2 regions of the Variovorax sp. GW822-FHT04E09 genome follow, and region 2 is predicted to be linked to the other one. Evidence: riboswitches for the same ligand, from Rfam matches in the RefSeq annotation. Region 2 holds a riboswitch; the other holds the start of a gene.
What was found. Region 2 has a riboswitch for glycine ahead of gcvT (glycine cleavage system aminomethyltransferase GcvT). Riboswitches for the same ligand answer to the same signal wherever they lie in the genome.

Region 1: it holds a riboswitch for glycine, as region 2 does, so the genes downstream of both, AC1RL8_RS20280 (D-amino acid dehydrogenase) here and gcvT (glycine cleavage system aminomethyltransferase GcvT) in region 2, are expected to answer to the same signal.

Annotation. Positions count from the first base shown of each region.
Region 1 covers NZ_JBXAMR010000005.1:27,974-35,159, reverse strand. The annotation lists gene rfbC (dTDP-4-dehydrorhamnose 3,5-epimerase) at 1-237, opposite strand, end outside; gene rfbA (glucose-1-phosphate thymidylyltransferase RfbA) at 234-1,121, opposite strand; gene rfbD (dTDP-4-dehydrorhamnose reductase) at 1,161-2,051, opposite strand; gene rfbB (dTDP-glucose 4,6-dehydratase) at 2,048-3,127, opposite strand; glycine riboswitch at 3,245-3,335, shown strand; glycine riboswitch at 3,380-3,486, shown strand; gene AC1RL8_RS20280 (D-amino acid dehydrogenase) at 3,578-4,885, shown strand; gene AC1RL8_RS20275 (RtcB family protein) at 4,905-6,320, opposite strand; gene AC1RL8_RS20270 (FIST signal transduction protein) at 6,527-7,186, opposite strand, start outside.
Region 2 covers NZ_JBXAMR010000002.1:811,413-818,598, forward strand. The annotation lists gene gcvH (glycine cleavage system protein GcvH) at 1-201, opposite strand, end outside; gene gcvT (glycine cleavage system aminomethyltransferase GcvT) at 273-1,445, opposite strand; glycine riboswitch at 1,493-1,597, opposite strand; glycine riboswitch at 1,610-1,700, opposite strand; gene AC1RL8_RS11195 (hypothetical protein) at 1,732-2,268, opposite strand; gene AC1RL8_RS11200 (L,D-transpeptidase Cds6 family protein) at 2,365-2,847, opposite strand; gene AC1RL8_RS11205 (MFS transporter) at 3,091-4,281, opposite strand; gene AC1RL8_RS11210 (AraC family transcriptional regulator) at 4,391-5,170, shown strand; gene AC1RL8_RS11215 (TRAP transporter large permease) at 5,207-6,499, opposite strand; gene AC1RL8_RS11220 (TRAP transporter small permease) at 6,510-7,022, opposite strand; gene AC1RL8_RS11225 (TRAP transporter substrate-binding protein) at 7,103-7,186, opposite strand, start outside.

The DNA of each region.
Region 1 (7,186 bases), on a different contig from region 2:
CGCGCCGCGTACCGCGCGCACCAGCTTTCCTTGCGCTTGCTGAACCTGATAGTGCAACCCCCGAAGCACGCCCTTGGAAGACCTTGAATGGTTGTCCTGAACGAAGTCGACCTTCGATCCAACCGCCTCCTCGAATGCGCGTTGATTGAAGCTCTCGTAGAAAAACCCTCTGGCATCGCCAAAGACCTTCGGCTCGATGATCAGAACGTCGGGGATCTCGGTTTGGATGACATTCACGAACGCACCTCTTCGGTCAGCAGGTGCTTCAGGTACTTTCCGTACCCGTTCTTCTGCAGCGGTGCAGCGAGCTTTTCGAGTTGGGCGCTGTCGATGAAGCCATTACGCCACGCAATTTCTTCAGGGCAGGCGATCTTCAGCCCCTGCCGATGCTCCAGCGTCGCGATGAACTGGCCGGCTTCGAGCAGGCTCTCGTGCGTGCCCGTATCGAGCCAAGCATAGCCGCGCTGCATGATCTGCACGTTGAGCTGGTCCAGGTCCAAGTACGCCTGGTTGACCGCCGTGATCTCCAGTTCGCCGCGCGCGCTCGGCTTCACGGCCTTGGCGATGTCGACGACCTGGTTGTCGTAGAAGTACAGGCCGGTCACGGCATAGCTGCTCTTGGGCTTCACGGGCTTTTCTTCGATGCTGCTGGCCTTGCCGTTGGCATCGAAGGCCACCACGCCATAACGCTCCGGGTCATGCACGTGGTATGCGAACACGGTCGCACCACTCTGCTTCGCATCAGCGTCCGACAGCAGATGGGCAAAGTCATGCCCATAGAAGATGTTGTCCCCCAACACCAGTGCGCTCGGCGAGTTCCCCACGAACTTGTCGCCGATGATGAACGCCTGCGCCAGGCCATCGGGACTCGGCTGCACCGCGTACTGCAGGTTGATGCCCCACTGGCTGCCGTCGCCCAGCAGCTGCTGGAAGCGCGGCGTGTCCTGCGGCGTGCTGATGATCAGGATGTCGCGCATGCCGCCGAGCATCAGGGTGCTCAGCGGGTAATAGATCATGGGCTTGTCGTACACCGGCAGCAGTTGCTTGCTCATGGCGAGCGTGGCCGGGTGCAGGCGGGTGCCGGAGCCACCGGCAAGGATGATGCCTTTGCGTTGCGTCATGGGAGTCTTCTTCTGTGAGGGGCAGGAAAAATCAGTCGGTCAGAGCGTCTCGCGCAGCATGCGTGCCACGCCTTCCTGCCATGGCGGCAGGCGCAGACCGAAGGTGGTCTGCAGCTTGGTGGTCTCGAGCCGCGAGTTGTGCGGCCGCTTCGCGGGCGTCGGAAAGGCGCTGGTGGGCACGGCCTCCACGGCCTGCGGGCCGGCCTTGAGTTCGACGCCAGCCTGCTGCGCCATCTCGAGCACGAATCGCGCGTAACCGTGCCATGTGGTCTCGCCGCCGGCGATGGCGTGGTACAGCCCGGCCTTGGCCGGGTCTTGCAGCGTGGCGCGGATGGCGTGCGCGGTGATGTCGGCCAGCAGCTCGGCACCAGTCGGGGCGCCGAACTGGTCGTCGATGACCGTGAGCTTGTCGCGCTCCTTGGCCAAGCGCAGCATGGTCTTGGCGAAGTTGCCGCCGCGTGCGGCGTACACCCAGCTGGTGCGAAAGATCAGGTGCTTCGCGCAATGCTGCGCCACCAACTGCTCGCCTTCGAGCTTGGTCTGGCCGTACACGCTGAGCGGACCGGTCGCGTCGTCTTCTTTCCAGGGTCGGGTGCCGCTGCCGTCGAAGACATAGTCGGTGGAGTAATGCACCATCAGCGCGCCGATCTGCTGCGCGGCCTCGGCCACCACGCCGGGCGAGGTGGCGTTGAGCTTGCGCGCGAAGTCGGGCTCGCTCTCGGCCTTGTCGACGGCGGTGTGCGCGGCGGCATTGACGATGACGTCGGGGCGCACCGCCAGCACCGTGGCGGCCAGCTGCTCGGGGCGGCTGAAGTCGGCGTGGAAGTCGGTGCTGTCGAAGTCCAGCGCGACCACTTCGCCGAGCGGCGCGAGGCTGCGCTGCAGCTCCCAGCCGACCTGTCCACCCTTGCCGAGCAGCAGCAACTTCATGCGGAAGCCTTTGCAGGTGCGGCGTCGTACTGCTTCTCGACCCACTCGCGGTACGCACCGCTTTGCACGTTGCGCACCCACTCGCCGTTGGCGAGGTACCACTGGACGGTCTTGCGGATGCCGGTGTCGAAGGTCTCGGCGGGCTTCCAGCCGAGTTCGCGCTCGAGCTTGCGTGCATCGATGGCGTAGCGACGGTCGTGGCCCGGGCGGTCCGTGACGTAAGTGATCTGTTCCTTGTACGGCTTGCCGTCGGCGCGGGGGCTCAGTTCGTCGAGCAGCGCACACACGGTGTTGACGATCTCGATGTTGGGCTTCTCGTTCCAGCCGCCGACGTTGTAGGTTTCGCCGAGCTTGCCGGCTTCGAGCACGCGGCGGATGGCGCTGCAGTGGTCCTTCACGTAGAGCCAGTCGCGCACCTGCATGCCGTCGCCGTACACGGGCAGGTTCTTGCCGGCCAGTGCGTTGACGATCATCAGCGGGATCAGCTTCTCAGGGAAGTGGAACGGGCCGTAGTTGTTCGAGCAGTTGGTGGTGACCACCGGCAGGCCGTAGGTGTGGTGCCAGGCGCGCACGAGGTGGTCGCTGGCGGCCTTGCTGGCCGAGTACGGGCTGTTGGGCTCGTACTTGTTCTCTTCGGTGAAGGCCGGGTCGGTCTTGGAGAGCGAGCCGTAGACCTCGTCGGTCGACACATGCAGGAAGCGGAAGGCGGCCTTCTGGTCGGCCGGCAGGGCGTTCCAGTAGCCGCGCACCGATTCGAGCAGGCGGAAGGTGCCGAGCACGTTGGTCTGCACGAAGTCTTCCGGGCCGTGGATCGAGCGATCCACATGCGATTCCGCGGCAAAGTTCACAACGGCACGGGGTTTGTGCTCGGCCAGCAGGCGATCAAGCAGCGCGCTGTCGCCGATGTCGCCCTGCACGAAGACGTGGTTCGCGTTGCCCTTGAGCGACGCCAGGGTCTCGAGGTTGCCCGCGTAGGTCAGCTTGTCGAGGTTCACGACGGGCTCGTTGCCCTGTGCGATCCAATCGAGTACGAAATTGGCGCCAATGAAGCCTGCGCCGCCGGTAACCAGGATCATGAGGTCCCCACCTGTAGAAAAAAGTTTGCTTTACCAAAAATCAACATTCAATTATCCCATCGGTGTGAAGTGCCGATGTACAGGGCTTGGCCGGCTTGCGGGGCCCGCCTACAATCGCCAACAATTGCAGGAGAGCGGGCCTCCACGGAGGCCCTACCGAAGGCGCAAACTCCCATAAACGCTCAGGTCGGCCCGACGAAATTCCAGGCAACGCCCAGGAACTTCGGCAAGGGGTCAGTACTGCACTCATCGATACAGCCGTCTGGAGAGCCGCCACGCCATGTGGCGCACCGAAGGAGCAAACCCGCTGCGGGTGCAGCAGGGTGAATCTCTCAGGTACCGAGGACAGGGGGAGCGGCAACTTGGACATCGGTCGTCCGGTTGCTTGCTATTGGTTCAATAGCACTCCACGCCCGCCGTTCAAGCGCTGCAAACTCAAAGGTACTTGCAATGCGTGTGATCGTTCTTGGCGCCGGCCTGCTCGGCGTGACTTCGGCCTACTACCTCCAGCAACTCGGCCACGAGGTGACCGTGATCGACCGGCAGGCCACCCCGGCCGCCGAAACCAGCTTCGCCAACGGCGGCCAGATCTCGGTCAGCCATGCCGAACCCTGGGCCAATCCGAGCGCACCGCTGAAGGTGCTGCAATGGCTCGGCAAGGAAGATGCGCCGCTGCTCTTTCGCATCCGCGCCGACATGCGCCAGTGGCTCTGGGGCCTGCAGTTTTTGCGCGAATGCACCCCCGCGCGCACCCGCCACAACATCGAACAGATCGTTCGTCTCGGTACATACAGCCGGGAAATGTTGCAGCAATTGCGTCGAGACACCGGCCTGAGCTATGACCAGCGCACGCAAGGCATCCTGCACTTCTATACGACGCAAAAAGAATTCGACGGCGCCCTCAAGCCCGCCGAGCAGATGCGTGCCCTGGGCTGCGAGCGGCTGGTCATCTCGGCCGACGAAGCCATCAAGATCGAACCCGCCCTTGCCCACATCCGCTCCCAACTCGCCGGCGCCACCTACACCGCCGAAGACGAGTCGGGCGACGCCAACCGTTTCGCGCGCGAGCTCGTGAAGCTGGCCGAGGCGGCCGGCGTGAAGTTCCTCATGAGCCACACGGTGACCGCGCTGCGCGAAGCCGGCGGCAGCATCGACCACGTCGAGGCGACGGACAACGAAGGCCGCTTCCAGCGCATCCGCGGCGACGCCTTCGTGCTCGCGATGGGTTCGCTGAGCCCGCTGTACGCCGCGCCGCTGGGCATCCGCCTGCCGATCTACCCGGCCAAGGGCTACTCGGTGACGCTGCCCGTGAAGGACGCGTCGAAGGCGCACCAGGTCTCGCTGACCGACGACGAATACAAGCTGGTGTTCTCGCGCTACACCTCCGAGTCGGGCGACCGCCTGCGCATCGCCGGCACGGCCGAGCTCAACGGCTACGACCGCGACCTGAACCGCGTGCGCTGCGAAGCCATCGTGCGGCGCGTCGAAGAGCTCTTCCCCGGCGCCGGCGACACCGAACGCGCGCAGTTCTGGACCGGCCTGCGCCCGGCCACGCCGAGCAACGTGCCGCTGATCGGCAAGACCAAGCTGCCGAACCTGTTCCTCAACACCGGCCACGGCACGCTCGGCTGGACGCACGCCTGCGGCTCGGGCAAGTCGATCGCGCGCATCGTGAGCGGGCTGGCGCCCGAGGTCGATTTCGCGTTCGCCGGCATGCCGGCGCCCGCGCCGCGCGCCGTGCAACCCGCACTGGGCTGACACGACACGCGCCCTCGGGTCATGCCTTGAACGTGACCCAGGGCTTGAGCCGCACGGCGCAGCGGACGAGCCCCGCGCTTTCCTGCGCCTCGATCACCGCACCGATCGGCTTGTAGGCCTGCGGCGCCTCCTCGATGCGGCGCTCCTCGCGCAAGGTCACGCACTGCCAGCTGGCATCGGCGTCGCCGGGTGCGGGCCGCATCGCGCGCACTTCCTGCCGACGCATGCGCCGGCCGGCCCCATGGCTGCACGACCACAGCCAGTCTTCATGCCCCAGCCCGGTCGCGAGGTACGAGTGATCGCCCATCGACCCGGGAATCAGCGCCAGGTCGCCCGCATGCGCCGGCGTCGCGCCCTTGCGATGGATGTTCATGCCGTGCTCGCGCAGCACGACGTTGTGCGGCACGTCGACCACCAGCGTCGACGCCGTGGCGCCCAGCAGCTCGGCGAAGTCCTTGCGCACCAGCTCGGCCAGCACGACGCGGTTGGCCCACGCATAGCGCGCGGCCACACCCATGGCTTCGAGGTACTCCTGCGCCAGCGGCCCGGCCAGGCCGTACAGCCCGCTCTTCGGATGGCGCAGGCCCTGCGGCCACTCGGCCCGCGCGCGGTCCATCCAGCGGCCGCCGACGTGGAACCCGATGTCGCGCGAGCCGCTGTGGATCATCACGACGACCTCGCCCGCCTTGAGGCCCGCGCGGTAGGCCGCGTGCCGGTCCATCACCTGGTCGACGACCTGCAACTCGACGAAGTGGTTGCCGCTGCCCGGCGTGCCCAGGCACGGGTCGCGAAACACCTCGTGGCGCACGCCGGTGTAGGCCGGCGGTGCGTGCCGCGACTGCCCGCCGAAGCTCGCCAGGCCGATGCACGCGCCGATCTCGGCCTGCAGCCGGTCGCGGTCGCACGCGGCCCAGAGCCCGTCGCCACGCACGGCGTCCAAAAATGCGGCCGGCCCTTCGTCGAACAGCGCACGAAACGCCGCCGTGTGCACCGGCACGTCGCGCCCGTTGTCGAGCAGGCTGCGCGTGAGCCGCGCGAGCAGCTGCGTCTTGTGCGGCGCCACCTGGTCCAGCGTGAGGCCGGTGGTCAGCAGGCGCATGCCGCAGTTGATGTCGGTGCCGACCGCGGCGGGAATCACGAAGTCGCCATCGGTCGCGACCACGCTGCCCACCGGCGCGACCGAGCCCGGATGAAAGTCCGGCGTCGCGCAGGCCTTGCACACGCCGTGCGCGCCGTCGGGCGAGCGCACGCTGGCGAAGGCCAGCAGCTGGCTCACGGCTTTTTCTTCCAGCGGCAGGCTCTGCGGCAGAAGCACGGTCGCCTGCGCGGCTTCGTTGCGCAGGTGATAGATGCCGTCGCGGTAGTCGACGGCGATGTGGGCGCGCGAAAAGGCGCGCTGGAGTCTCGAAAAATGACTATTGGTGGGTCTGCCCATGGCTGCAATTCCATTCGGGGAAACCGTGTCGGTTTCCGGGCCCCGTCACATCGCGTGGCGGGGCGAAAGAGATCGACCGCGTGCCTCGGGGCGCGCGGATCACTCTTTCTTGCAGCAGCAGAGATTCAAGAAAGCGGGCGGATTCTAGCGACGCGAAGCGCCTGCGAACACAGTGCGCGGATGCACGCGTCGTTTTTTCCCGTCAGTCAGTCCGGCGCGGTGAACACCGTCAGCACGCCGGTGTAGCCGTACAGGTGGTGGCGCGCGATCTCGCCGGCGGCGAAGAAGCCGACCAGCGGCACGTCGCCCAGCGCATGCCGCACGATCTGCAGCTCGGCGCCCGGTGCGCCGAAGTGCGGGCCGCCGCGCCCCGAGCAGCTCACGTACACCGCGCCCGCGATGCGCCGCGCCGGATGCGGTGCGGCCTCGGCCTCGCCCGCCGCCACGGCGCGTGCGGTGGCCAGCGTCTGTTCTTCGGGCTCGAGTTCTTCGCGGATCTCGGCGCAGATGCGCATCAGGTCGGCGCGCGCCGCCTGCGCATTGCGGCGGCAGAAACTCAGCCGCATGCCGGCCTCGGCGTTGTCGGCAATGGCGATGCCGCGCCGCGTCGGATCGAGCCCGATGATGTGGCGCACCAGCACGTCGGCGCCCAGGTCGCCGGTGCGGCGGATGCCGTCGCTGCCCGCGTCGGCCAGGCCGACCAGCGTGTTGCGCACGGCGTCGATGGCTTCCTGCGGCCGGTCGAGCGACACCTGCAGGTCGGCCAGCAACACGTCGAGCGCCGGCTCGCCGTCGAGCGACAGCAGCAGGTTACCGTCGGCCTCGGTGATCTCGCGCTCGCGCGCGCCGCCCGTGCGCAGCGGCTG
Region 2 (7,186 bases):
GGGCATGAACACATCGGCGGCGGCCTTCACCGACTCGACCACACCGGCGACTTCGCCCTGCGCGAAGGTCTTGCCCACTTCGGGCAGGTCGACGAACACCACGTCGCCCAGCGCGTCCTGCGCATGCACGGTGATGCCGACGGTGGCGGCGCCGCCTTCGGCCGCCACCCATTCGTGGTCCTTGGTGTATTTGATGCTCATGAAAAAACTCCTCGTGGAAAAAATGGAATCGGGGTGCAGAGCCTAGCCGGGTCTGCGGTGTTCAGTGTCGGTCAGCCGCGGTAGTAGCGGGTCGGCACGAAAGGCATCGTTGACACCTCCATCGGCACCGGCTTGCCGCGCACGATGGCCTGCACGCGCGTGCCGGGCTCGGCGAAGGCGGCGGCCACGTAGCCCATGGCCACGCAGCGGTCGGCCGTGGGGCCGAGCAGGCCGCTGGTGACGGCGCCGATGTCGTGCCCTTCGAGCGACTGCAGCAGCGTGCCGTCGCGCACCGGAATGCGTTCGAGTGCCACGAGGCCGACGCGCTTGCGCGTGAGCGTCTTGTGGTCGGTGTGGCCGGCCGCGCCCGAGGCGACGGCGGCGAGCTGGGCCAGCACCTTGGCCGCGCCCGGAAAGCCGCCTTCGCGCGCACCGCCCGCGCGACGCACCTTCTGGATCGCCCAGTTGAGCGAGGCTTCGACCGGGGTGGTGGTGGTGTCGATGTCGTTGCCGTACAGGCACAGGCCGGCTTCGAGCCGCAGCGAGTTGCGCGCGCCCAGGCCGACGGGCTTCACTTCGGGCTGCGCCAGCAGCAGGCGGGCGAGGGCGTCGGCGTCTTTTGCGGCCACCGAGATCTCGAAGCCGTCTTCGCCGGTGTAGCCGCTGCGGGTGACGAAGGCCGCGATGCCGCCGATCTGCACCGCGCCGCCGGTCATGAACACGAAGCGCTCGATGCCGGGCGACAGGCGCGCCAGCGTGGCGGCGGCCTGAGGGCCTTGCAGCGCCAGCAGCGCGTGGTCGGGCAGGGGCTGCACCTGGCAGCGCGCGCCGATCCTGGCCTGGATGTGGGCGATGTCGGCCACCTTGCAGGCGCCGTTCACGATCACGAAGAGCGAGCCATTGCCTTCGTTGAAGAACATCAGGTCGTCGAGGATGCCGCCCTCGTCGTTCAGCAGCAGGCCGTAGCGCTGCTTGCCGGCGGGCAGGTCGATCACGTCGACGGGCATCAGGGTTTCGAACGCGGCGGCGGCGTCGGGGCCGACCAGGCGCAACTGGCCCATGTGCGAGATGTCGAACAGGCCGGCCGCGTCGCGCGTGTGCTTGTGCTCGGCCATGAGGCCGGCGGGGTACTGCACGGGCATGGAATAGCCGGCGAAGGGCACCATGCGGGCGCCGAGCTCCACGTGCAGGTCGTACAGCGGGGTCTTGAGAAGTTGGGCGTCAGAAGCGGAAGAAGCAGCCACGGGGCACTCCAAAGGGGCAGTCGAAATCCATGGCTGCAACGCCACGGGCCACCCCTGCTGTCCGCTTTACCTGAGAGATTCGCCCCACGATCGGGGTTTGCTCCTTCGGTGGGCCGCATGCAATGCCACGGCCTCTCTCCAGCAAGGAAACGCCGGTGGTTGCCGGCGTCTTGTCAGTCCTTTTGCCTGAGCGTTCGGGGAACCCCTGCGCCTTCGGCGGCCCCGTCGCGCGGGGCTCTCTCCTGACCCGGCGAGTGTAGTGGATCGCGGGGCCGGGGCTGGCGGCTCAGTGCACGGTTTCGGCCGGCGGCAGCAGCTTGTCGATGCGCTCGCGCAGCGAGTCGGCGCGCTCGGGGCCGGCGGCCTTCTCGATCTCGGAGAGCATCAGCGCGGCGATGGTCAGCATGGCCTCGCGGTCGCGGGCCTCGCGCAGGGCGTCGCGCATCTGGTTGGCGAAGCGCGGGTCGCGGCGCACGAACATGCGCTCGCAGATGTCGAACAGGAACATGCGCGTGGTGGCCAGCGAGCGCTTGCCGTCGAAGCTGTCGGCCGAGGTGGCGACCTGGATCGGCTCGGCGGCGGGGACGGGCGTGGGGGCCGGTGCGGGAGGCGGCGCGACCGGGCGCGCGACCTGCAGGTAGCCGCGCTGCATCAGTCCCTGGATCGCCTGCTCGGCCTCGACGCGGCTGGGGAACAGCGGGCTGAAGTCGGTCAGCGAGCGCCGGCCGTCGGCCATGAGCAGCAGGGCGCGCTCACGCTGGCTGAGCGTGCGCTGCCCGGCCTGGAGTTCGTCGCGTGCCTTCTCGGTCTTGGTGGGGAACATGGCGGCCACAGCTTTCGGAGGTCGAAGGCTGCAGCATCGTTGCAAGTGGTGACATCTTCGTGAACCATTTGCCTTACAGGGACAAGGCGGCGCGCGTCAGTTGCCCGCGCTCTCCTTGCGGATCAGCCAGCGCGGGCCCACGCGCTGCAGCTCGAGGGTCTTGCGGTCGGTCTCGGTGAGCGCGTCGGCGCTGTAGACCTGCCGGAACTGCGCGCTGGCCGAGGTGCCCTGAACGCTGATCACCAGCCCCTCGATGCCCACGCTGATGCGCGACTTGCCCGTGATGCGGGCGCGCCGGTCGGCCTCCCAGCGCTCGCGGGTCTGGCCGCGCGCGGGGGTGAAGTCGCTCGCGTAGGCCGCGAGGTAGCGCTCCACGTCGCGCGCGGACCAGGCGGCGGCCCAGGCGCGCACGGCGCTTTCCACTTCGGCGAGGTGGGTGACGGGATTGGTGGGATTGGCGGGGGCGGCTGCTGGTGCAACGGCTGCAACGGGCGCGGCGGCCGGCGTGGCCGCGATACCGGCGGTGGCCAGCAAGCCGGCAGCGACAAGGCTGCTGCCCTGGGCGACGATTCGGTGCATGGCGTCCTTCTCTTTCCTTCTTCTTGTCTGTCAGGCTCGACGTCGAAGCTTGCGTCGATTCTGGCAGTGAAAGAGCAGGCGTGCGGCGTTGAATCGCCCACGGATTTCGGTGGTTCGTGGATCAGGGCGTGTGCACAGGACACCGGGTGCTTCCCTCCGCGAATGTCCCCCGCCTTCGGCTCCTCCTTGATTTCGCTGCGGGAAGCACCCAGTGCCCTGTGCACCGGGTGCGCGGGGCAGAGCTCAGGCCGCCGCAGCCTCGCCCGCCATCACCTGCACCGTCCGATTGCGCAGCCGCAAGGCCAGCACGGTCGCGACGCACAGCACGCACAACACCACCGTGAGCGTCACGCCGAGCCCGCGCGCATCCGACAGCAGGCCGAACAGCGGCGACACCAGCCCGCCGACCGAGAGTGCGAGACCGAGCGTGATGCCGCTGGCGGTGGCCGGGTTGCGCGGCAGGTAGTCCTGCGCGAGCGTCACCTGCGCGGCGAAGGGCAGGAACATGCTCATGCCGAGCCACGCGGTGCAGGCCAGCGCCGCGCCGGGCGTGGAGGAGAGCACGAGGCCCGCCATGGCCGGCAGCGCAAGCAGGTAGCCGCAGCGGATCGTGCCCATGCGCCCGATGCGGTCGCCGAGCCAGCCGCCGGCCAGCGTGCCCACGGCCCCTGCGGCGGTGAAGGCGGTGAGCGCCGCGGCGCCCTGGAAGGTGCTGCCGTGCAGGTCGCGCGTGATGCGCAGCGAGAGCATCGACAGCACCGTGACGTACGGGATCGACCAGCCCACGATGGTCGCCACCAGCAGGCTGAAGGCGCGCCAGTCGTTGTGCGGTTTCAGCACCTGGGCGCGGGCCTGCGCGGCGCGCGCCGCCGTGGCCGCGCGCTGGGCGGCCGCGCTGCGTCGCGCGTTGGCCGCGACCCACACCACGCCCATCGCCAGCGCGGGAATGCCCAGCAGGTAGCTGCGCGACAGGCTGCCGCCGCCGACGACCGTGGCCGCCAGCACCGGCGCGAACGAGGCGCCGATGGTGCCGCCCACCGAGAACACGCTCATCGCCTTCTGCGAGGCGCCGCCGGCCGCGCGCGCGGCCACGGTGGCGGGCGGGTGGTAGGCCGCGATGCCCAGCCCGCACAGCGCGACCGCGATCCAGGTCAGCAGGTAGCTCTGGCTCAGGCCCGCCAGCACCACGCCCAGTGCCGCCACCAGGAAACCCACGGGCACCAGCCAGGCGCGCGGGTGGCGGTCGGCGTACAGGCCGAACAGCGGCTGCACCACGCTCGACAGCCCGGTGGCCGCCAGCATCAGGCCGCTCACGGCCGTGTAGCTGTAGCCGCGCTCCAGCACCATGAAGGGCAGCAGCGCGGGCACGAGGCCCTGGTAGAGGTCGTTGACGGCATGGGTGCCGGTGAGCAGCCCGAGTCGGCGCGTGTTCATGCGATGGCTTCTTTCCTGGATGTCCGGTTGGAGAAAAAGAGGGAGAAAAGCCATCGTAGGAAGCCAGGGGAAGATGTTCTCGCTACGAATGTGCAAACATCGTCGTGAAATGGACAAACTGAATCTGCGCCCCGACGAGGGCGAATCGACCCCGCGCGCCGTCGCCGTGCTGGCCACCGATCCGGCGGGCGACGCCTTCATTCCGCCGCATGCGCACCGGCGCGGGCAGCTCATCCACGCGATCTCGGGCGTGATGATGGTCGGCGCGGCGGCGGGCAGCTGGGTGGTGCCGCCGGGGCGCGGCGTCTGGGTGCCGCCGGGCATGACGCACCAGATCCGCATGGCGGGCGAGGTGAAGATGCGCACCGTCTTCGTCGAGCCCGGCACGCGCGCCGACCTGGGGGCCGAGTGCCGCGTGATCCATGTGGGCGCGTTGCTGCGTGAGCTGATCGTGGCGGCCGTGTCGCTGTCGCTGGACTACCCGCCGGGCGGGCGCGACGAGCGCGTGATGGAGCTCATCCTCGACGAGATCGAGGCCGCGCCCGCGCTGTCGCTGCATGTGCCGATGCCGCGCCACGCACGCCTGGCCGCGCTGTGCGAGGCGCTGATCCGCGACCCCGCGCAGCCCGCCACGCTCGACGGCTGGGGCGCGCGGCTGCACATGAACGCGCGCACGCTGGCGCGGTTGTTCGAACGCGAGACCGGCATGACCTTCGGCGCGTGGTGCCGGCAGGCGCGGCTGCTGCTGAGCCTGCCGCGGCTGGCCGCCGGCGCGTCGATCCTGGAGGTGGCGCTGGCGCACGGCTACGAGAGCCCGAGCGCCTTCACCGCGATGTTCCGCCGCACGCTCGGCGTGCCGCCGAGCCAGTACCTGCACCCGCCGGCCTGAGGCGGGTGAAGGCGCGGACGGGAGCGGCCTGCGCCGCTACTTGAACCCGAGCGCGCGCGGCAGCCAGGTGCTGAGCATCGGCACGAAGGTCAGCAGCATCAGCACCGCGCCGTGCGCCCACAGGAAGGGCACCAGTTCCTTCACCAGCGCCGACATCGGTACCTTCGACACGTTGCAGGTGACGAACAGCAGGCCGCCCACCGGCGGCGTGATCATGCCCAGCGTGAGGTTGAAGATCACGATCATCGCGAAGTGCACCGGGTCGACGCCCAGCTTGATCGCCACCGGCGCAAGGATCGGCGCCAGCACCATCACGCCCGGCAGCGGCTCGATGAAGATGCCGAACAAGAGCAGGAACACGTTGACGATGATCAGGAACATCCACGGCGAGAGGTTCATGCTGATGAGCCATTCGGCCATCTGCTGCGGAATGCCCTCGATGGTCAGCACCCACGCGAACGAGGCCGACAGCCCGATGATGATCAGCACCGACGCCGACAGCAGGGCCGAGCGCGACAGGATGTCGGGCAGCATCTTCCACTCGAGCGTGCGGTAGATGAACTTGCCGCACACCAGCGCGTAGAACACCGCCACCACCGAGGCTTCGGTGGGCGTGAACCAGCCGGCGCGCATGCCGCCCAGGATCACCACCGGCAACAAGATGGCGGGAATCGCCTTCCACGTCGTGATGAGAATTTCGCGCAGCGGCGGCGTCTGGCCGTCGCCCTTGTAGTTGCGCTTCTTCGACACGTAGAAGTTCACCACGCACATCGCCACCGCGATCAGGATGCCCGGCACGATGCCGGCCACGAACAGCTGCCCGACCGACACCGTTTCGTCCTGCAGCGCGTAGATGATCATGATGATCGAGGGCGGAATGATCGGTCCCACGATGGCCGTGGAGGCCGTCAGCGCCGCTGCGTACGAGCGGTCGTAGCCGGCCTTGTCCATCATCTTGATGAGCATCGAGCCGGGGCCAGCCGCGTCGGCCAGCGCCGAGCCCGAGATGCCCGAGAAGAAGGTCAGCGACACCACGTTGGTGTAGCCCAGCCCGCCGCGCCGGTGGCCGACGAACTGGCCCGCAAAGCGCAGCAGCACCTCGGTGAGCGAGCCGCCGCTCATGAGCTCGGCGGCCAGGATGAAGAAGGGCACGGCCATCAGCGGAAAGCTGTCGATGCCGGTGAAGGTTTCCTTCAGCAGCACCATCAGCGGGTAGCTTTCCGCGAGGATCAGGGTGGCGGCCGTGGCCAGGCCGAGCGCGAAGGCCACGGGCACGCCGATGGCCAGGAACACGCAGGCGGAGACGATCAGGACAATGCTGGCATCCATGGTCTTCTCCTTACAGCGAGGCCGACGCGTTGGCGTCGAAATGCGCGTCCGACGCGAACTCGCGGTTCAGCACGTAGCCGCGCACCACCAGCAGCCAGTGCACGATCAGCAGCACGCCACCGATCAGCATCGCGCTGTAGATGTAGGCAAACGGAATCTGCGTCACGGCCGTCAGCTGGAACATCGTGCGCTCCATGTAGAGCCAGCCGTACCAGACCATGAAGCCGAAGAAGGCGAACAGCAGCCCGGCCACCACGATGCGCACCGCCACGGCCGCCGGCCGGGGCAGGGCGTCCTGCAGGTTCTCGACGGCGATGTGGCCGCCGTAGCGCAGCACCGGTCCGGCGCCCAGGAAGGTGAGCCAGATCATCATGTGGCGCGACACCTCTTCGGCCCATTCGATCGACTGGTTCGTGGTGTAGCGCAGCACGACGTTGGTGAAGATGATGACGGACATGGCCGCCAGCAGGAGGATCAGCGCCCACCGGTTGGCGGCGAGGAAGTAGCGCTCGAAGGCTTGCACGTTGTGGTTCTCTGTGGTGTCGGAAATGCGAAGCGCCCGGCACACTGAGGCGGGCCGGGCGCGGTCGGGGCGGAGCGGTCTTACTTGACGTCCGTGATCTTCTTGATGTTGTCGGCGCCGAATTCCTTGGCGTAGCCCACATAGGCCGGCTTCAGGGCTTCGCG